4 regions of the Planococcus sp. SE5232 genome follow, and region 3 is predicted to be linked to each of the others. Evidence: riboswitches for the same ligand, from Rfam matches in the RefSeq annotation. Region 3 holds a riboswitch; each other region holds the start of a gene.

The links. Region 3 has a riboswitch for S-adenosylmethionine ahead of ACRC6Q_RS13170 (bifunctional homocysteine S-methyltransferase/methylenetetrahydrofolate reductase). Riboswitches for the same ligand answer to the same signal wherever they lie in the genome.
Region 1: it holds a riboswitch for S-adenosylmethionine, as region 3 does, so the genes downstream of both, ACRC6Q_RS03465 (methionine ABC transporter ATP-binding protein) here and ACRC6Q_RS13170 (bifunctional homocysteine S-methyltransferase/methylenetetrahydrofolate reductase) in region 3, are expected to answer to the same signal.
Region 2: it holds a riboswitch for S-adenosylmethionine, as region 3 does, so the genes downstream of both, mtnK (S-methyl-5-thioribose kinase) here and ACRC6Q_RS13170 (bifunctional homocysteine S-methyltransferase/methylenetetrahydrofolate reductase) in region 3, are expected to answer to the same signal.
Region 4: it holds a riboswitch for S-adenosylmethionine, as region 3 does, so the genes downstream of both, ACRC6Q_RS01835 (sulfite oxidase-like oxidoreductase) here and ACRC6Q_RS13170 (bifunctional homocysteine S-methyltransferase/methylenetetrahydrofolate reductase) in region 3, are expected to answer to the same signal.

Annotation. Positions count from the first base shown of each region.
Region 1 is NZ_JBOGCP010000001.1:719,840-724,895, forward strand. Features, by position in the region: gene ACRC6Q_RS03455 (MetQ/NlpA family ABC transporter substrate-binding protein) at 1-726, opposite strand, end outside; gene ACRC6Q_RS03460 (methionine ABC transporter permease) at 766-1,416, opposite strand; gene ACRC6Q_RS03465 (methionine ABC transporter ATP-binding protein) at 1,406-2,437, opposite strand; SAM riboswitch class I at 2,576-2,691, opposite strand; gene ACRC6Q_RS03470 (glycerol-3-phosphate acyltransferase) at 2,813-3,457, opposite strand; SAM riboswitch class I at 3,590-3,706, shown strand; gene ACRC6Q_RS03475 (O-acetylhomoserine aminocarboxypropyltransferase/cysteine synthase family protein) at 3,806-5,056, shown strand, end outside.
Region 2 is NZ_JBOGCP010000001.1:111,931-116,986, reverse strand. Features, by position in the region: gene mtnA (S-methyl-5-thioribose-1-phosphate isomerase) at 1-1,055, opposite strand, end outside; gene mtnK (S-methyl-5-thioribose kinase) at 1,052-2,242, opposite strand; SAM riboswitch class I at 2,318-2,471, opposite strand; SAM riboswitch class I at 2,682-2,791, shown strand; gene mtnW (2,3-diketo-5-methylthiopentyl-1-phosphate enolase) at 2,866-4,080, shown strand; gene ACRC6Q_RS00485 (2-hydroxy-3-keto-5-methylthiopentenyl-1-phosphate phosphatase) at 4,086-4,751, shown strand; gene ACRC6Q_RS00480 (methylthioribulose 1-phosphate dehydratase) at 4,748-5,056, shown strand, end outside.
Region 3 is NZ_JBOGCP010000003.1:415,002-420,057, reverse strand. Features, by position in the region: gene ACRC6Q_RS13195 (MFS transporter) at 1-44, shown strand, start outside; gene ACRC6Q_RS13190 (hypothetical protein) at 134-721, shown strand; gene ACRC6Q_RS13185 (DUF4188 domain-containing protein) at 1,105-1,581, opposite strand; gene ACRC6Q_RS13180 (PadR family transcriptional regulator) at 1,594-2,139, opposite strand; gene ACRC6Q_RS13175 (DUF6920 family protein) at 2,280-3,029, shown strand; SAM riboswitch class I at 3,295-3,399, shown strand; gene ACRC6Q_RS13170 (bifunctional homocysteine S-methyltransferase/methylenetetrahydrofolate reductase) at 3,472-5,056, shown strand, end outside.
Region 4 is NZ_JBOGCP010000001.1:392,395-397,450, forward strand. Features, by position in the region: gene ACRC6Q_RS01820 (phosphocarrier protein HPr) at 1-147, shown strand, start outside; gene ACRC6Q_RS01825 (hypothetical protein) at 501-749, shown strand; gene ACRC6Q_RS01830 (hypothetical protein) at 1,361-1,642, shown strand; gene ACRC6Q_RS01835 (sulfite oxidase-like oxidoreductase) at 1,852-2,514, opposite strand; SAM riboswitch class I at 2,596-2,707, opposite strand; gene modA (molybdate ABC transporter substrate-binding protein) at 2,934-3,707, shown strand; gene modB (molybdate ABC transporter permease subunit) at 3,704-4,387, shown strand; gene ACRC6Q_RS01850 (ATP-binding cassette domain-containing protein) at 4,392-5,030, shown strand.

The DNA.
Region 1 (5,056 bases), on a different contig from region 3:
GATTTTCAGGTAGGCTTCATTATCTGCCTCTTCAGCGTTTGCGGCAATCAAGTTGATATAAGGTTTCGCTGTTTCGCTTTCACGGGCAATCGGATCATCAGTCGGATTCAAGCCAGCATCCACTGCAACGCCGTTGTTGATGACCGAACCGGCAACATCTGGCATAGCGCGCGGCGTATGGCCGGATACCATCGGCATAATTTCAATGTTTTTTGGATTCTCGATAATGTCTTCTGCTGTGCCAGTAAGTCCGGCATCTTCAGAGAGCGTGATCAGTCCGGCTTCATCGAGCAATAGAAGGGCACGCCCCATGTTGGTCGCTTCATTCGGCATTGCGATTTGTGAACCTTCGGGAATTTCATCGATGGATTCATATTTATCGGAATATAAGCCCATCGGTGCAATGACGGTAGAACCAATCGGTACGATATCGATGTCGTGCTCTGTAACAAATTCATCGAAATAAGAAATGGTCTGAAAAGCATTCAAGTCGAGTTCGCCTTCGGCAAGCGCCAAGTTTGGTGCCACATAATCAGAGAACGTTTGGATTTCGAGGTCGATGCCTTCTTTTTCGGCTTTTTCGCCAATATAATCCCAGATGGTTGTATCGGAACCGCTGATGCCAAGTGTCACTTTCGTGTTGCCATCGGAACTGCTGTCGTCTCCGCAGGCTGCCAAAAGTAAGCCAGATAGTGAAAGTAATGCTGTCGCTGTAAGTTTTTTCATGAGTAATTCCTCCAGTTTTTTCTATGTTGTTTTTATTTTTTAGTTACGCCGTACCGTTCTTGACAATACATTTCCAAGGGATTGAACACCCTGCACCAGCACGACAAGAATCGCTACGGTAATGAACATGACGAGCGTATCGAAACGCTGATAGCCGTAAGTGATGGCCAAGTCGCCAAGCCCACCGCCTCCGATGGCGCCTGCCATGGCGGATGCACCGATCAAGCCGACCACTGCTATCGTCAATGCGAGAACCAAAGAGCTTAAAGCCTCGGGAATCAGGAAGCGGAAAATGATCTGCATCGGCGTGGCGCCCATCGCCTGAGCCGCTTCGATAACGCCTTTATCAACTTCCAATAAGGAGTTTTCAATCAGCCGTGCAATGTAGGGCCCGGCGTAAAAGACCAGTGGAACGATGGCGGCTGCGGTTCCGATGGACGTACCGACAATCAGGCGGGTCAATGGAATGATGGCAACCATTAAAATGATGAACGGAACCGAGCGGAAAATATTGATGACGATATTCAACACTTTGGAGACCGGTTCATTTTCCAGCAAATGGCCTTTGCGGGTGACCACCAGCAGGATGCCGAGCGGAAAGCCGATCAAAAGGGAAAAGCCGAATGCTGCGCCGGTCATGTAAATGGTTTCCCATAGAGCTTCTATGATTTGTTCGTAGTTAACTGACATAATTATTGACCTCCTCTATGTGGATATCGCTTTCTCGGATGGAGGACAAAGCCAATTCGATTTCACTGGGCTCGCCGGAAAATTCCACGATCAGGTTGCCATACGGGACGCCCTGCAGCTCAGTGATATTGCCGAACAGCACATTCAAGTCAACTTTGAAATCGCGTGATACTCGGGACATGAACGGTTTGCCGACGGAAGTGCCGGTAAACTGGAGGCGGTAGATGGCATTATCGCTTTCGGCTGCCTGAATTTGTGCCAGCAGCGAATCAGGAAGTTCGTCGTTCATGACGGAGCGGACAAACCGTTTGGTGGTTGGTTGCTGCGGATTCGAGAAAATATCGAAGACGCTGCCTTGCTCGATCACTTTCCCTGCTTCAAGCACAGCCACCTTGTCGCAGATTTCCCGGATGACGCCCATTTCGTGAGTGATGAGCAGAATGGTGATGTTGTATTCTTTATTGATTTTGCGAAGCAAGTCCAAAATCGATTTAGTCGTTTGCGGATCAAGTGCCGAAGTCGCTTCGTCGCATAGCAGAACAGATGGGTTAGTAGCGAGCGCCCGGGCAATGCCGATCCGTTGTTTTTGTCCGCCTGACAGCTGATCGGGGTATTTCTGTGCCTGGTCTGCAAGGCCGACAAAGTCGAGCAGGTCGGTTACCTGTTTTTCAATATCTGCTTTTGGTGTCTTAGCAAGCAAGAGCGGCATAGCGACGTTATGGTAAACCGTTTTTGAATTCAGCAAGTTGAAATGCTGGAAAATCATGCCGATATCTTTTCGGGTGGTGCGGATCTCTTTGCTGGATAAAGTGGATATATCTTTTCCTTGAATCAATACGCGTCCTGCAGAAGGACGTTCGAGCAGATTCACGGTGCGGATCAAAGAACTTTTTCCGGCTCCGCTAAAGCCGATGACTCCAAAAATTTCGCCGGTTTCGACGGTCAGTTCAATGCCGTTCAAGGCATGGATTTCCTGTTTTCCTGATTGATAGGTCTTGGCGACGCCTTCGAATTGAATCATGGTGATTGAACCTCCTCATGCTGTAATGGGTCTTATCAAATCGATGGAGTCTCACATTCTCCTGAGATAATGGACAAAAAAGAGCCCCCTTTTTTCTTATCCATAAGAAAAAAGAAGGCTCCAGTTGAAACCATCTAATTCTCATCTTCCAAATGCGTTAACGGCATTTGCAGGAGTTGGCACAGTTTTTGCGGTTAAACAAATCTGCTGCCGAAACGTCTCAGGGCCTGTCCCTCGGTTTCTCTTGATAAGAAAGTGATGTATGCTATTCGATTCGTGATTCTTACTTTATGGTGAAATAACAAAAATGTCAAGAAGAATTATGATATTTATTTCACAATCTTTTACATGAAAGCAATAATTAGTTTAACTCCTTTACTTTACAGGGGTTGATGGCTTCTTCTTAAAGATGGAGGATACTTTGCTCTCGCTTCCATTCTTTATTCGAATAATGTTTTCGCTATGCTTCCATACCGCCATTGCGAATAAAGCCAAGGCTGTCAGCAATGGCCATGGTCCAACAGCAGGACCGAAAGCAATCATAAAATAAACCGCGTAAAGCACTAGTACGCCAATGACCAAATAATCGGTGGCGAGCGAAACGCCGATGAGCAAGAGCAGTCCGACCAGTCCAAGTTTCCAATCGAGGGCCAGCATGACGCCAATTACAGAAGCCGTGCCTTTGCCGCCATTGAAATTCATATAGAACGGAAAGTTATGGCCGAAAATTACGCCGGCACCTGCGATGAATAGCAAAGTCCAGATCATTTCAGAAGAAAGACTGCTGGAATCCAGCAAAAGGCGTAAGCCTGCAACAGCAGCAAAGCCTTTGGAAATATCGATGAAAGCGACAAGCAAACCATATTTCCATCCCAGTACGATGGCTGCATTGGAAGCCCCGGAATTTTTTACACCTTCTTTTTTGACGTTGACCCCTGATAGAGCCTGAGCTGCAAGAGATCCATGAAAACAGCCGATTACATAGCAAATAATAAATAATAGCAACATCCAGATAAACATGCCAATTCCTCCTCTACCTTAAAAGATAACGTTTGAAACAGAACGAGGTTTCAAAATTTTTTGACTAATGGACTTGACAAATCGCGCTGAAATTTTTATACTTCTCAACAAGATGAAAAACCAAATCAAATACTCTTATCAAGAGTGGCGGAGGGATAGGCCCTGCGATGCCCGGCAACCAACAGACGCACATGTCTGGAAAGGTGCTAATTCCTACAGGATCGAACGACTGATTCTGACAGATGAGAGGAGGAAACTCCGTAATTTACGGCCCTCTTCTTAGCGAAGGGGGCTTTTTGCTGCTTTCTTTGACCGTTATGGATCAATAAAAAACAGGGGGAATGGAAAATGACGAATATGAAACCAGAAACTTTATTATTGCACGGGGGACAACAGCCAGATCCGACAACCGGATCCAGAGGGGTACCGGTTTATAAAACAACTTCCTATGTCTTTAAAGATACACAACATGCGCAGGATCTGTTCGGCTTGAAGGATACCGGCAATATCTACTCGCGCATCATGAATCCCACAGTCGATGTATTTGAACAACGGGTGGCATTATTGGAAGGCGGCACTGCTGCGGTTGCACTATCCTCCGGAATGGCGGCTATTGCATTTTCTGTTTTGAATATTGCAGAAGCTGGAGACGAAATCGTAGCGGACAGCAATCTTTATGGCGGTACGTACAATTTATTTGCCAACACATTGCCGCGTTATGGCATCAAGACAATATTTGTCGATGCGACAAACCCTGAAAACTTTAAAGCAGCCATTACAGATAAAACCAAAGCGTTATTTGGCGAAATTATCGGCAATCCAAGCTTGAATGTCTTTGACGTTGAGAAGGTAGCGGAAATCGCCCATGCGAATGGATTGCCGTTATTGATCGACAATACATTCGCTTCTCCATACGGCAGCAATCCGATCGAATTCGGTGCAGATGTGGTCATCCATTCCGCTACGAAATGGATTGGGGGACACGGCACGACAATCGGTGGCATCGCAGTAGATGCCGGGAAATTCAATTGGGACAATCCGCGCTTCCCGAATTACACAGAGCCGGATGAATCGTATCATGGTTTGCGTTACGGCATTGATGTGCCGGATGCAGCATTTGCGACAAAGCTTCGTGTGCAGCTGCTGCGGGATTTTGGACCTTCACTGAGTCCGGATAGTGCGCATGCTTTACTGCAGGGTCTTGAGACTTTGCATCTTCGCATCCCTAAACACAGCACCAATGCTCAAATTATTGCGGATTACTTAAAACAGCATCCGCAAATCGAATGGGTCAATTTCCTGGGTTTTGAAGATCACCCATCGCATCAATTGGCGAAAAAATATTTGAAGAATGATGGCTATGGTTCGATTGTCAATTTTGGCATAAAAGGCGGACGGGAAGCAGGCCGTAAAGTGATCGACAGCGTCAATCTTTGGTCGCATGTCGCAAACGTAGGAGACGCTAAATCATTGATTATCCACCCGGCTTCCACCACGCATCAGCAATTGAACAATGAAGAGTTGAAAGCATCGGGAGTAACGGAAGAGTTGATCCGTTTATCTGTCGGGTTGGAGAACGCTGAAGATTTGATTGCTGAT
Region 2 (5,056 bases), on a different contig from region 3:
CTTTCTCCTTTTCCTGCAGATGCACCAAGCAAATCAGGGATGTTTTTTTGATAATCGGATTGAATGATGCCTTTTTCAGTGATGATTGCTGTAATGAGATGTGCCGGTGTGACATCAAATGCCGGATTAAATACTTTTGTGCCGAGTGGTGCCACCGGCTGTCCATTCATGTGGGTGATCTCTTCCGGGTTGCGCTCTTCGATCGGAATCGCAGTGCCATCTTCAATCGACAGATCGAAAGTCGATGCCGGCGCCGCTACATAAAATGGAATTTTGAATGCATTCGCCAACAAAGCCAGATTATACGTGCCGATTTTATTGGCCGTGTCGCCATTTGCAGCGATGCGGTCCGCACCGACAATAATGGCTTCCACGCCTTTCGCTCCGATGGTGTGTGCTGCCATGCTGTCGGTGATCAGCGTGACATCGACTCCCGACTGCTGCAGCTCCCATACCGTCAAACGTGCGCCTTGATAGACCGGGCGGGTTTCACAGGCGAACACTTCAAACTGCCGGCCACGCTCACTTCCCAGATGGAACGGCGCTAAAGCTGTGCCATATTTGGCGGTGGCGATCGAACCGGCGTTGCAGATCGTCATGACTTTCGTTTGCCCCTGCAGCAGTACCAGCGCATGTTCGCCGATGCTGCGGCAGGATTCTTCATCTTCCCTGTGGATCTTCACAGCTTCCGCCAACAACAGAAGCTTTGCTTGTGGCACGTTCTCCGCTTCGCTTAATTTATCTTTCAGACGGCTGAGCGCCCAACCGAGATTGACCGCAGTCGGTCTTGAGGCGTTCAAATACGCCGCGTCTTTTTCGACATATTGCTGGAAAGCTTCCAGTGAATCTGTATCGTGCCGCTGAGCCCCGATTGCCAGTCCATATGCGGCGGTGATGCCAATTGCAGGTGCTCCACGGACTTTCAATGAAAAAATAGCCTCGTACACGTCTTCCACCGTTTCAAGCGTCAAGTATTCAATACGATGCGGCAACTTCTGCTGATCCAGAATAGTCAGCTGTTGGCCGTCCCATTTGATGGATAAAGGAATGCTCATGTGTGCGCCTCCTCCAGAATTTGCAGTACATCCCCAATCGACGCTGTCTGCTGGCGCTTCAGGATTAATGCTTGTCCTGCCCGCAGCGCCTGTTTCTTAAAGTGGATTCTTTTTTCTGTATCTTCGATGCTGTCCAAGTCTTTGACATGCGCCAAGCCAATCGTCCGGCGGATCAATTCACATCCCGCAAAACCGGCTGCATCTGTCAGCACCTTCTCAAGTACGTACTCCAAATAGCCTTCTGTCTCTTTAAACGATTCGACACTCTCTGTTTTCCATAGCTCAGTGAAGCGGGAAGCGAAAACTTCCCATGTCTTTTCAATATGATCTACAATTACCTGGCGATCTCCATCCTCCCGCGTGATGGACTGGAACATGAGGTTTGCCAAGAACAAGCCGACATCGAATCCGATTGGACCGTAAAAGCCGAATTCCGGATCAATGACCTTGGTTTCCGTTTGGCTCGCAAAGATGCTGCCGGTATGAAGGTCGCCGTGCAGCAGCGCTTCCGATTCAGTCAAAAAGCTCTTCTTCAATTTCGCTACTTCCAGCTGCAGCTTACGATCGCTCCAGATCGCTTCTACCGCTGATTGGAGCTGCGGTTCGTACGCATTGGTTTCAACATCGAAAAAGGGATCTGTAAAGACGAGGTCTTCCGTGATCTTGCAGAGCTCCGGATTGGAGAATTCAGCAGCCAATCCCTTTTTCTCAAAAGGATGCAAGCCGTAATCCGATGTATGGAATAAAGTCTCCGCCAAGTATTCGCCGATATCCTGCGACAGCCTCGGGAAATTCTTTCCGTTGACCAAGCCTTCCCTTGCAATCTCCAGATGGGACAAGTCTTCCATTACCGTAATGGCCAGTTCTTCGTCCGTAGCATAGACTGCGGGTACCAATGAAGGAACGAACTCTCCGTGTTTTCTCAGGACATTGGCTTCAATGGTCGCCCGCTTCAAGGTCAGCGGCCAGCTTTCACCGATTACTTTCGCATATGGCAGCGCCTGTTTGATGATCAGCCGCTTGCCGGTTTGCGGATCTTCAATCTGAAAGACATAATTCAAGTTGCCGTCGCCAATTTCCCGGCAAGTCAATCGGGCATCGCCATCGAATGGGTGGACAACCTTCGCCAATGCGATCGCCGTCGATTCAGTTAATGCTTTATAAGTGGTTGGAACAGTAAGAGTCATCATTTATCTTCCTTTCTTCTGCAATATAAAAAGCCTCTTTCAAAAAGAAAGAGGCCAGAATAAGAGATTCCATGCCTCTTATCTTTCAGAAATTAAATTTCTGATGGAATTAGCACCGTGCCTTACAGGAAATTCATCCTGGCGCCAAAGCGCCCCGTCTCACAACGGTATTACGGTCGGTTGCTGGGCGTCATCGGGCCAAAATCCCTCTGCCAGCTCTTGATAAGAGTACTACGTGTATTACTATTAAGTTTATGAAGAGAATCCTATCACGATTCAGAATTGACTGTCAACGGATTTTTCAAATAAAAACAGTTTTTTGATAACAGAGTTGACAGACTTCTGCGCACATGAAATAATCAGAATTACTTTACTGTATTAAATCGACTTACTTATTTTGGATTGAACCTATAAAATTGTTTTACCCAATTTCATATCTTTCTTATTCAGAGCAGGTGGAGGGACAAGCCCTACGATACCCGGCAACCGGTCCAATGGTGGACACGGTGCTAATTCTTGCAGCCAGAACCGATGGCTGAGAAATAAGAAGTTGTTAACGCCCTTAACCTCTTCTTATTTGAAGAGGTTTTTTATTTTTAAAATTGCATGGGAGTGTGGAATAGATGAGCGTATTGACTGCTACTTATCAAGTATATGGAAAGCCCGGTTCCTTCGAAAAAAAAGCGGAAGGCATCGCTTTGGGTCTGACAATCGGCTCCTGGACAGACTTGCCGCTGCTTGAACAGGCACAACTGAAACACCATAAGGGACATGTTGTCTCCATCGAAGAATTCGCAGAAGACAGCCATCCATTGAAGCCGGAGCTGATAAAGGCAGAACTCGAGATTGCCTACCCGAGCATCAATTTTTCAGCCGACTTGCCTGCCATCCTGACCACGGTTTTCGGCAAACTATCCCTGGATGGTGAAGTGAAGCTACTGGATTTGGATTTCAGCCATGATTTGCTCAGCCACTTTCCCGGCCCGCGCTTCGGCATAGAAGAAATTCGCAATACACTTGGCGTAGCCGGAAGGCCGCTTCTGATGAGCATATTCAAAGGCGTCATCGGCCGCGATCTGGATTTTCTGTCTGCTCAATTGCGCGAGCAGGCTTTAGGCGGCGTAGACCTTGTCAAAGACGACGAAATTTTGTTCGACAATCCGCTGACTCCATTCGAAAGCCGCATCATAACGGGTAAAAGAGTACTGGAGAATGTCTACGAAGAAACGGGCCATCGTACCTATTATGCGGTGAACCTATCGGGCAGAACTTCCGACCTGAGAGGGAAGGCAAGAAAAGCACGAGAGCTGGGAGCGGATGCCTTATTGTTCAACGTCCACGCATACGGTCTCGATGTGCTGCAGGAATTGGCGGAAGATGATGAGATCGGTTTGCCGTTGATGGCGCATCCTGCATTCAGTGGTGCCTTCACTTCATCCGCATTTTATGGCCTAGCTGCGCCGCTCGCACTCGGGAAACTGATCCGCTATGCCGGTGCAGACTTCTCCCTCTTTCCTTCTCCTTACGGCAGTGTTGCCTTGGAGAAAACAGCTGCTCTTGCACTCGGCAAGGAACTGACCAGGGATAGCCCATTGAAACGAAGCTTCCCGGTACCTTCTGCCGGAATCCATCCAGGGCTTGTGCCTTTACTGTTGGCTGATTACGAGATTGATAGTGTCATCAATGCCGGCGGTGGAATTCATGGACATCCGGCTGGCGCAGCTGGAGGCGGCCGTGCCTTCAGACAGGCAATAGATGCGGTGCTTCAGGGAGAATCCTTACAGGATGCCGCTGGACAACACGAAGAACTACAAACGGCTCTTGAGCTATGGGGGTGAACAGATTGAACAAACCGATTATTTTTTGCGATTTTGATGGTACTGTAACGGCCAATGATAACATCATCGCTATTATGAAACAGTTTGATCCAACGGGCTGGGAACCAGTCAAAGACCGAATTCTTGACCAATCCATCTCGATACGTGAAGGTGTGGCGAAAATGTTTTCCCTGCTCCCTGTTTCGGCAAAAGATGAAATTATTTCATATGTTCTGGAACAGGCTGAAATACGGGAAGGTTTCAGCGACTTTGTCGCTTATACGAAAAAACAGGAGTTGCCTTTATACATTGTCAGTGGTGGAATCGACTTTTTCGTCTATCCGCTCCTTGAACCTTTTGGACCTTTTGACGGCATCTATTGCAACGGTGCCGACTTTTCAGAAGATGTCATCAAACTGGAATTCCCGCATGGCTGCGATGAAAAATGCAGCAGCCAGGGCTGCGGATGCTGTAAGCCATCTGTCATTCGGGACCTTTTGGATACCGGCACGAAAAGTATCGTCATTGGTGATTCCATCAGTGACTGGGAAGCCGCCAAAGAAGCCGATTTCGTCATCGCCAGGGATTTATTGGCTGAGAAATGCCAAGAAGCTGACATCGCCTACGAACCGTTTGAAACGTTCCACGAAGTCATTGCGATCGTCGATGACTATATAGGAGTGAAGTCATGACAGCATGGCGGGAAAAATGGCTGGAATTGGCGGATGTCAAAGATGAATTGGCAGTTCGCGACTGGTTTATGGGAACCAGCGGAAATCTAGCCATTAAGGTAGCAGATGAACCACTCGAATTTCTTGTCACCGCCAGCGGAAAAGACAAGAAAAAACGGACCGATGAAGACTTTTTGCTCGTCGATGCCAACGGCCAGCCGGCTGCAGAAACACCGTTGAAACCCTCGGCTGAGACTTTGCTGCATTGTGCGATTTACGGAAAGACAAAGGCCGGCTGCAGTCTTCACGTCCATACAGTCGCCAAT
Region 3 (5,056 bases):
TGAAATTCAGCCTATATGAAACAGCGGGAAGAAGCGAAAAGTAGGTTTTTGTGGATAAAAAGTACTATCATTTTTTGATAATTATGATTATGATAGAACTAATATAATTGCTGGATGCAAAGGGGATAGCGGAATGAATTGGTTGCCGAAGAGAAAAAATAAGGTAGCAGCTTTCTGGGAATGGTTTGCAGACAATAAAGAAGCCTTCTTTGAATTGGGTGATTCTGGACGAGGGAAACTTTTCAGCCAATTGGAAAAGAAGTTGCAGAAGGTTAACCGGCATTTGGCTTTTGAACTCAGTGAGATTCTGGTGGATGGGAAGCGGGAATTCGTCATCAGTGCGGATGGCATGGTGGAGGCCTTTGACGATGTCATCGATTTAGTCGGACAGGCACCTGAGCTCGATTCTTTTGACATCATCGCCTTTCGGCAAAAACAGGACGAAGAGGTTTCCATTGAATATGGCGATATTGAACTGGCATGGGATGATATCTTCTGTACATTCGAAAAAGAAAGCAATAGCGATGAAGTTAACTTAATCCTGTACATAAAAGGCTTTACAGAAGAAAACGAAGATGAGTTCATCTCTGCCTCTTTTATTCTGCTGGATACCATCATCGGAGAATACAATGCAGGCATGCGCATCGGGGAAATCGAATTCGTCAGCTACAATGGCCAGCCTGATGTGCGCCCAGTAAAGGAATTGCAGGGTCTTTTTTGATGTGAAGGAGCTTCATGAAATTTGAAGTTGGGCTGGTATATTTAAGTTGAAAACCTGTCAGGAAGAATCCTTCCTGACAGGTTTTTTTAGATGAAAGAATACTTAGGTCAATTAAAGAATGAATACTCATCTACTGGATCCTGCGCTCCAGGCGGACGCTTTCCGCGGGCTCGCGCCGAACTAACTCGGACTAGCGCCCGAGTGGATTTCGGCACTTCGCTGTTCCCGCAGGAGTCGCCGCCTTGCGCTCCGGATCCTTAATTGAAGGGTTTACAAGGTTTGTAAAGACTACTTTTTTTAAAATCTAATTAGCGAGCTTCTCTTTTTGATTGAAGCCGCAAGCTCCATCTTTTGCTGGTAGTGAGTACAGGAAATAACGATGGTTATTCTTGCTTGTTCAGCCGTTTACGGGCGGAGGAATTGGCTGGAGTGATGTCTTTTTTGCCAAGGGCTTTCGCTAAACCGAATTCAGGCATATTGACGTAAATCGATTCTGATTGGCCAGGGGAGATGAGATAGGTTTCATGATAGATGCCGACAGCATCATTGTTTCTTGCTTTTTGGTTGAAAGTTTTCCAGGCAGACAGATGTTTTTGTCCTTTTGAATAGGCATTCAACTCTTCTTCTGACTGCCAATATTGAACCATAAAAGTGAGCGGCGGTTTGAAAAAACTTTCAGAAGACAGGCAGCCCAGTTCTTTGTGGATGGCCAGCTCTTTGATCATTGGGGGCATGGCTGCCATAACGGGAAGCCATTTATGCACAGCTCTCCATTTGTTGATTCGCATTCCGATGACAAAGACAACGATTCCCTCGTGGCTTTCAGCAGTGAATCTTCCGGGAAAAACGTTTGCGCTCACTATTTTTCCTCCTCAAGAACGTAATGTTCTTTTTGTTTCTTCGCACCAGTCAATAGCAGCTTGTGTCGTCCGCAATCCATAGTCCAAAGTGATCAGCCAAAAAGGAGCATCGGGCTGACCGGTCATCTGTGTGCTGATCATTTCTTGGATCCCGAGATAAGTGTTGTAGCGGTCAGTAAGCTTATCGCGATAAGCATCCAAATGGTCGAGTGTGTCTTGAACATCCAGATTCCGGCTGAAAAAAAGCTTCAGCAGCAATTCATTCTTTTCAGTCGGGAGCTGCTGAATAGGCTGTTGAATCCATTCTTTAAGAACGTATTCGCCTTCAGCGGTGATTGTGTATTCCTTTTTATCGGGCTTGCCATCCTGGGCCTGATCTTCGACGGACGCATAACCTTTTTCCACCAACAATTTCAACGTGGGATAAATTTGTCCATAACTGATTTTCCAAAAGTGAGTCAAGCTGGTATCAATCATTTGTTTAATCGAATAACCCGTGCGGCATTCCGTGGTCAAGAGTCCCAGTATGGCATATTGAGTATGGTTTTCTTTTGGCATCCACCCACCTCCAACTATCTTTTTGATACATATCTAATTGATATAAAAATACTCTTTTTTCGTTTGTTTGTCTATAAATTATCATCAATAAGATTTATTTGTTAAAAGAACAGGTATAGCAAGTAAAAGGGGTGGTCGTAATGAAGGGAAAAGGAACGCAGAAAATAGAAGCCGGCTTTGCGGCTCGGGACAAACTTACAGCGGAAATGACTGGATCACTTCCATTGGCCGTGCAGAATTGGCTTACAGCAATTGGGGCGGTCGGCCATGAAAAAATCGATTCCGTAAAGCTCAAACAATCGGGAATGATGAAATTGAAACCCGAACAGAAAAAATGGACCGCCTCCAAAGCGGAACAAATCAGCTTCACGGATCCACCTGCTTTTCGTTGGTCCGTGAAGATGAAAATGGGGAAAGGCCTGGTCGTGACGGGCAAAGACAGCTTTCAGGAAGGCAAGGCGGATATGCGCATCAAACTTGCCGGGATTCTGCCAATTTCCAGATCAGTCGACAACGAAAAGACGAATGAATCGGCTTTGCAGCGCTACTTGATGGAGCTGTCTTGGTATCCGTCCGCTGCGCTCAGTCCGTTCATTTCCTGGCAGGAAGTGGATGCGTATTGCGCAACGGCAACCATGAATTATGGCGGTCTGACCGGTTCCGCCACTTACTTCTTCGATGAGCATTACGAGCTGCTGAAAGTGGAGGCCTGGCGCTATAAAGAAAATGGAGAAGATGCGCGTCCGTTGCTGTGCACAGGGACCATCAACGAACACAAACAGGTGGGTGCATTGAAGGTGCCGGTGGACATGGAGATCAGCTGGGAGCTGGCAGAAGGAACGTTCACCTGGTATAAATTTCAGGCGCACGATTTCCAGTTCAATCCTTGAATCCATCAGTGAGAAATTCGAAATGAATATGAAAACATATTCTAGGTGAACGCAAAGAACGTGGAAATTTTCCTTTTTTATACAGATCCAGCCCGGAATTTTGAAGCCTTTTTTTAGGAGAAAAAGGTGCGGGAAGCTGTTTTTTTCGATTTATTTAAGGATTGTGAAAAAAATCACAGAAATTTCATTGTTTTTTGACAGATCGCCTTGACCTGCCCATCAGATACAGGTACCATATCTAGAATACTTAAAACAGAATAGTGAATTCTTATCAAGAGAAGTTGAGGGACTGGCCCGATGAAACTTCAGCAACCAGCCGAAAGGTCAGGTGCTAAATCCAGCAGGCAAGTCATTGTCTGGCAGATGAAAAGGAACGAGTTTGATATCGTAAAGCCTTCTTTTTCATGAAGGCTTTTTTTGTATATATAGGAGGTTGAAGAGGATGGGGTTATTAGACGAATTAAAGACCAGGATTTTGACGGCTGATGGAGCCATGGGAACCTTGCTGTATTCGTACGGCATCGAGTATTGCAACGAGGAATTGAATTTGCAGCGGCCGGAAGTGATCGAGAAGATTCACCAGGATTACATTAAAGCCGGAGCGGACATCATCCAGACCAACACGTACGGAGCGAACGCAGCCAAGCTTGCGCGCTACGGTCTGGAAGAACAGGTCGCGGATATCAATAGAGCGGCAATCGACATCGCCAAACGTGCGGCAGCACCCGGCGGCCAATTTGTATTCGGGACTATCGGGGGCATCCGCGGAATCCGCAAAAGCGATGCCACATTGCAGGAAATCATTGCGATGGTCGATCAACAGGCAAGCCATTTGCTTGCCGGAAATCCTGATGGCTTATTGCTGGAAACTTATTACGATTTCGAAGAACTCGCGGAAACGGTCAAGCACCTGAAAGGAATCACTGATACACCGCTGATTGCACAAGTTTCCATGCACGATCCGGGAATTCTGCAAAACGGCATGTCCTTGAATGACGCACTGCATCAATTGGAGACGCTCGGAGCCGATATTGTCGGCGTCAACTGCCGTCTTGGGCCGCACCATACCATTCAGGCTTTTGATGAAGTCACCTTGCCTGAAAAAGCGTTCCTGTCTGCTTATCCGAATGCCAGCCTGCTGGATGTGGAAGATGGACGGATCGTCTATGAATCGGAAGCGGATTATTTCGGACGCGCTGCTTTGTTATTGAGAGAAGAAGGTGTCCGATTGATCGGCGGCTGCTGCGGCACGACGCCGAAGCATATCGAAGCGGTGAAAAAGCATCTTGGTAATTTGCCGCCGATCGTCCATAAGGAAGTCACTGAAAGAAAACCGATTGTCATCCGTGAAGCGGAAGCACTGGAAGTTAAACCACTCCATGAAAAAGCCAAAACGGAACGGACCATCATCGTGGAATTGGATACACCGCGCCATTTGGATACCACCAAATTCCTGGAGGGCTCTGCCGCTTTGAACGATGCCGGAGTGGACGCCATAACGATGGCGGACAATTCACTGGCATCGCCGCGCATCAGCAATATGGCGATGGGATCGATCCTCAAGCATAAGCAGGATATTCGGGCACTTGCCCACATCACCTGCCGCGACCGCAACCTGATCGGTCTGCAATCGCATTTGATGGGGCTCGATGCGCTCGGAATCCATGATATACTCGCCGTGACGGGAGATCCGACCAAAGTCGGTGATTTTCCGGGAGCGACCAGCGTCTATGACGTGTCGAGCATGGAATTGATCCAGCTGATCAAAAAGCTCAATGAAGGCATTTCATTTTCCGGTAAGCCGTTGCGGAAAAAAGCCAACTTTTCGGTAGCGGCGGCATTCAATCCGAATGTCCGCGTACTGGACCGGGCAGTGGCAAGACTTGATAAGAAAATTGAAAGCGGTGCGGATTATTTCATTTCGCAGCCAGTCTATACAAAAGAGAAAATCGTAGAAATCCACGAAGCGACCAAACATCTGGAGACTCCGATCTTTATCGGGGTGATGCCGTTGACCAGCATCCGCA
Region 4 (5,056 bases), on a different contig from region 3:
AAAGTGAATCTAAAGTCCATTTTAGGCGTGATGTCATTGGGCATTGCTTATGGCACCGAGTTTAAAGTGAACATTGAAGGATCCGATGAAGAAGACGCCATCAAAGAAATTGAGAAAATCATGCATAAAGAGGGATTGGCTGAGTGACATATTTTTAAAAAATAGGTGCTCCAACAAGTTCTGCATATAAACGAACGGAGAAAAAGAATTCCTTTTCTCCGTTCGTTTTTTTGAATGAGGTTGTTTTTCTGAGACAGCAGGCGGGAAGAGGGATCTAAAGTTTTTTATTTTTTCCTTCACTTACCTGAAAGCTGTTCGTAAATATGTATGTAAATTCGCGAACATTTGTAAAATGACTTGATAGGTTTACAAGCGGTTTTGGTTTTAATACAGAATAAAAAAAGCAGAATATATTGGGGTATTTTGGTGTGATATATTAGAAACTGGATTAATGATTTATGTAGAGTAGACTTATAAAAATAAATTGGAGGGGGAATAAAATGAACAAATTTGGTTTGTTATCTCTACTGATGTTTGTTGTTAGTCTCGTTGCATTCTTTACAATGAGAGGACCAGATGGAGATATTTATTTAACTATAATAGTATTAAGTACTCTTTCGGTTATTGGTCTGTTATTTGCAGCATTATCTAAACAATTGTTATGGATGGTTTTAGGTAGTGGAGTGAATTTTATTGCATTGATATTCGCCTTTCTACTTTTATTTGCAATGGGAATAAGTGAGCCTTAAAAACTCAGATGAAACAAATCAAAAACTACCTTTACACAACTTAAAATTCAAAGCATTTGAAGAGTGTAATGTATCAAGAATATTAAGTATTTGAATGTAACAAAAGTGCAGTAAGTGAAAAAATTGAGGGGTGAATTATATGGAAAGTGCTTTTCTATTCATCGGTATATACCTCATCCCAGTTTTGAGTATTATTTTTTGCCTTAACCTTGTGGCCATAATCAAAAAGGTAAAAAGGGATGAGAAAACAATAGTTAATACAATTTGGCTCACAACATCATTTGTGTTCATTACATGGAGTATCGCCATTATAGCTTCTGTGGGAGTCTAATAAAATTACTAGATCTGAATATAACTTAATATGAATTAAGTTATATTCAGATTTATCGTTTGCGAATACTTGAGAAAGATTAATTCAATAAAAATAATGGTTTTTAATAGATATCGGAATACTTAAAAAATAAGATGAACTAAATGTATTTATTTAGTACATTAGGAATGAGACTTCTGAAAAAAATTTCTGCTTTTAGAAAATTTCATAAGCTAGATCCTAAATCAGAACTGTTGGTCGGTATATTTTTTCAGGCAAATTATATGAAGAGGAGAATATTATGAAAAGGTTATCTTTAGGATTATTAATTTTTATTTTTATAGTAAGTTTCTTTGTTGTGCAAAATAACATCGAACTTGCTATGAATGTGACTGGAATACTAGGGCTCGTAGGCATCTTAATCGGGGGCTTTTTGAAAACAGGTTTCATTAGCTCTAATGCACCTGTTATCGGGAATTTGGCCATTATAAAATTAGATGAAACACTCAACTTATCAAATACTGTCTTACTGATAGCTTTGCCTAATTTTCTCGGGTCCATCTTATTGTATTTTTTGAAATAAGCTATGAATTTTACAGATAACGAGTTTACATCTGAGGGATTATCGGAAGCAGCAATAGATTCTACATATAATTCAAAGAACCCAACAACCTTCGCATAAAAGGTTGCTGGGTTCTTTAAAATAATACGCAAAATAAAGTTTAAGTTGATGCAAATTATCTCTTAAAGTGACAGTTCAGTTGTCCTGGAATCATAAGACTATAACTGGACTCAGTCAAAATCCTTTTTCTCCCATTCATCCTCTGGAATCTCCAGATCTTCACCTGAAAAACGCTCTTCCTGAAACGGATCGCCGTTCATGTGGAAGCCGTTCTGCTCCCAGAAGCCAGGTTGGTTTTCATCGATGAATTCGATGCCGCGGACCCATTTGACACTTTTCCAGAAATACAGATGAGGCACCACGAAGCGCAGCGGATAACCGTGTTTGGCTGTCAGTGGTTCGCCGTCAAGTGAATGGGCAAGCAGCACATCTTCCCGGTCGAGGTCGGACAGGGCAAGATTGGTGGTGTAATCATTGTCACCATGAAGCATCACATAACCGCTTTTCGGTGTTACGCCCAATTCTTTCATCAGATCGATAAAGCGGACACCTGTAAATGTATTATCGAAGCGGGACCAGCGTGTGACACAGTGGATGTCGCGGGTAATCGTTGTTTGTGGCAACTTCAATAAGTCGTCGTAATGCAGTGTAACTTCCTTGTCGACCTGGCCAAAGATCTTCAAGGTCCAGGTGGCCATATCATAGACCGGCACTTCGCCTTCGTGCAGGACCGGAAAGCGCTCGGTCAGCACTTGGCCAGGTGGCAGGCGTTCAGCCAGTGCGGGATCCACTACGGGTACCCGTGTTTTTTTGATTCGTTCGGCTTTGCTCAACTTCATAGATATCACTCCTTAAAATAAAAAAAATCTTCCGCTGAAAAAGGGAAGAGTGGTTATCTGCTCGTGAAATTCTCTTCCTCATCTTTCAGAACATCGTGCTTCTGCTGGATTTGGCACCATTCCAGTTACGTTAACTGGCGGTTGCCGGGCGTCGTAGGGCCATTCCCTCTGCCTCTCTTGATAAGGATGTAGCATATTTAATTTTTTGTTGAATTTGTTCAGCTTTCATCAGTGAAGAGTGAAAAAGTCTTTACTGATTGAAGTTTCTCTTTATTTTACTCAAATGCTCTGTTTCTTACAAGATTATTCGCAAAATTATTTAGCTTCTCTTCAGCTGGCGTTATACTGAAGGTACGTGGAGAATTTACCGGAACCGGTGAGCTGCATTTCAAACGAATAAGGGGTCTTTATTAATGAAAAAAATGATAACTATTATAAGCATAGCCATCCTGCTGAGCGCCTGCAGCAATACATCGGCTGGCAACGACAGTGAGCTGTTGGTTTCGGCAGCCTCAAGCCTGACGGAAGTGATGAAAAAGATGGAAGAGGAATTTCAACAGGTGGAACCGGATATTGACTTATCCTTCAATTACGGATCATCCAGCAAGCTGAGAAGCCAAATCGAGCAAGGGGCACCTGCAGATTTGTTTTTATCGGCCAGCATGAAGGATATGGACCTGCTCGAATCGCAGCAGCTCATAGACGCTGCAAGCATCAGTCCATTTGCTGAAAATCGGCTGGTTCTGGCTTCTTTGGAAGAGTTCCCGGAATCGGTGGATTTTGAGGAAGTAGTGATGGATGCAGAAGAAACCATTGCCGTTGGAGAGCCTGACAGCGTGCCGGTTGGAGCGTATACAAGGCAGGCATTGGAAAGCCAAGGGTTATGGCAGCCGCTTGAAGGGCGTCTAATCTATTCCAAAGACGCAAGGCAAGTGGTGACTTACGTAGAAAGCGGGAATGCAGGTCTTGGCATCATCTATTCTTCCGATGCCGTTATTTCCCGGGAAATAACAGCGACGCTCGAGCTGCCCGGACAGATAGATCCTGTCGTCTACCCTGGAGCCGTTGTAACCGCGTCAGAGAATCAGCAGGCTGCTGCAGCTTTTCTGGATTTTGTCACGGGTCCAACAGGCCAGGCCATTTTTAAGGACTACGGCTTTTTGCCGGGAGATGGAAAAGCGCCATGACGCCATATGATTTGTCTCCACTTTGGTTATCGCTGAGAGTCGCGGTCATTTCCACATTATTTGTATTTCTGGCCAGCCTGGCGCTTGCCCGCTTGATGAACAGGCGTGATTTTTTTGGGAAAAGCTTCGTGGAAGCCCTGATTCTGCTGCCTTTGGTTTTGCCGCCGACGGTTATCGGCTTCGGCTTGATCGTTTTATTCGGCGTCAATGGTCCACTCGGCATCCTCTTGGAGCAGTGGTTTGGATTTCGTGTCGTCTTTACTTGGATCGGCGCAGCCATTGCGTCTTTTGTGGTGTCTTTGCCGCTGATGTATCAAAGCGTTCTGGCCGCTTTTGAAAAAGTGGATCCGCGTTGGGAAAACGTGGCGCGGACGATGGGCGTGTCCGAATGGCGGATTTTCCGGACCATCACATTTCCACTTGCCTGGTCGGGTATTCTGGCGGGATTAATCCTGGCGTTTGCACGGGGTATCGGTGAATTCGGGGCCACTTTGATGATTGCCGGCTACATCCCGGGCGTTACGGAAACGGTGCCGCTCGCGATTTACTTCGCCTATGAAGCAGGCGATATGGAAAAAGCCCTGTTTTGGGTGCTGATCATTTCCTCGCTTGGAGTCGCCGCCATCGCCTGGGTCAACTACTGGCGCAAAAAAAACGCAATACGAATCGGCAGGGAGTGAGCAGATGCTTAAAGTGGATGTTCAAAAGCAATTGGATCATTTTAACTTGGATATGGAGTTTGAACTGGGGCAGGAAATTCTGGCACTTGTGGGGTCTTCCGGTTCGGGCAAAACCACGTTGCTGAACTGCTTGGCGGGAATTGTCCATCCGGATGCAGGGGAAATTTCATTGAACGGCCGGAATTTTTACAGGGAAGGGCAGAAGCCGCTTAAAATCCAAAAAAGGAAAGTGGGCTATTTGTTTCAGGATTACGCGCTGTTCCCGCATCTGACTGCGGAACAGAATATTCTGTATGCGCTGTCGCGAGTCGCGGATACATCACCTATTACCGAACTTACAAAAATCCTTGGAATCACCGGGCTGCTGGCCAAATACCCGCACCAGATTTCAGGAGGCGAAAAGCAGCGTGTGGCGTTGACGCGTGCAATGGCCATTCAGCCCGATATCCTGCTGCTCGATGAACCATTTTCAGCTTTGGACGACGCCAACCGTGACCGCTGCCAGGACGAACTGCTGCGGATTCACCGGCAATGGCAAATACCGATCATCTTTGTGACGCATCGGATTGCCGATGCTGAGAAATTGGCAGACCGGATCATCCGGATTGAAAAAGGACAGATGACGGAGCAAACAGTATTTTGATAGGGACTGCAGTTATAGATTGGCCA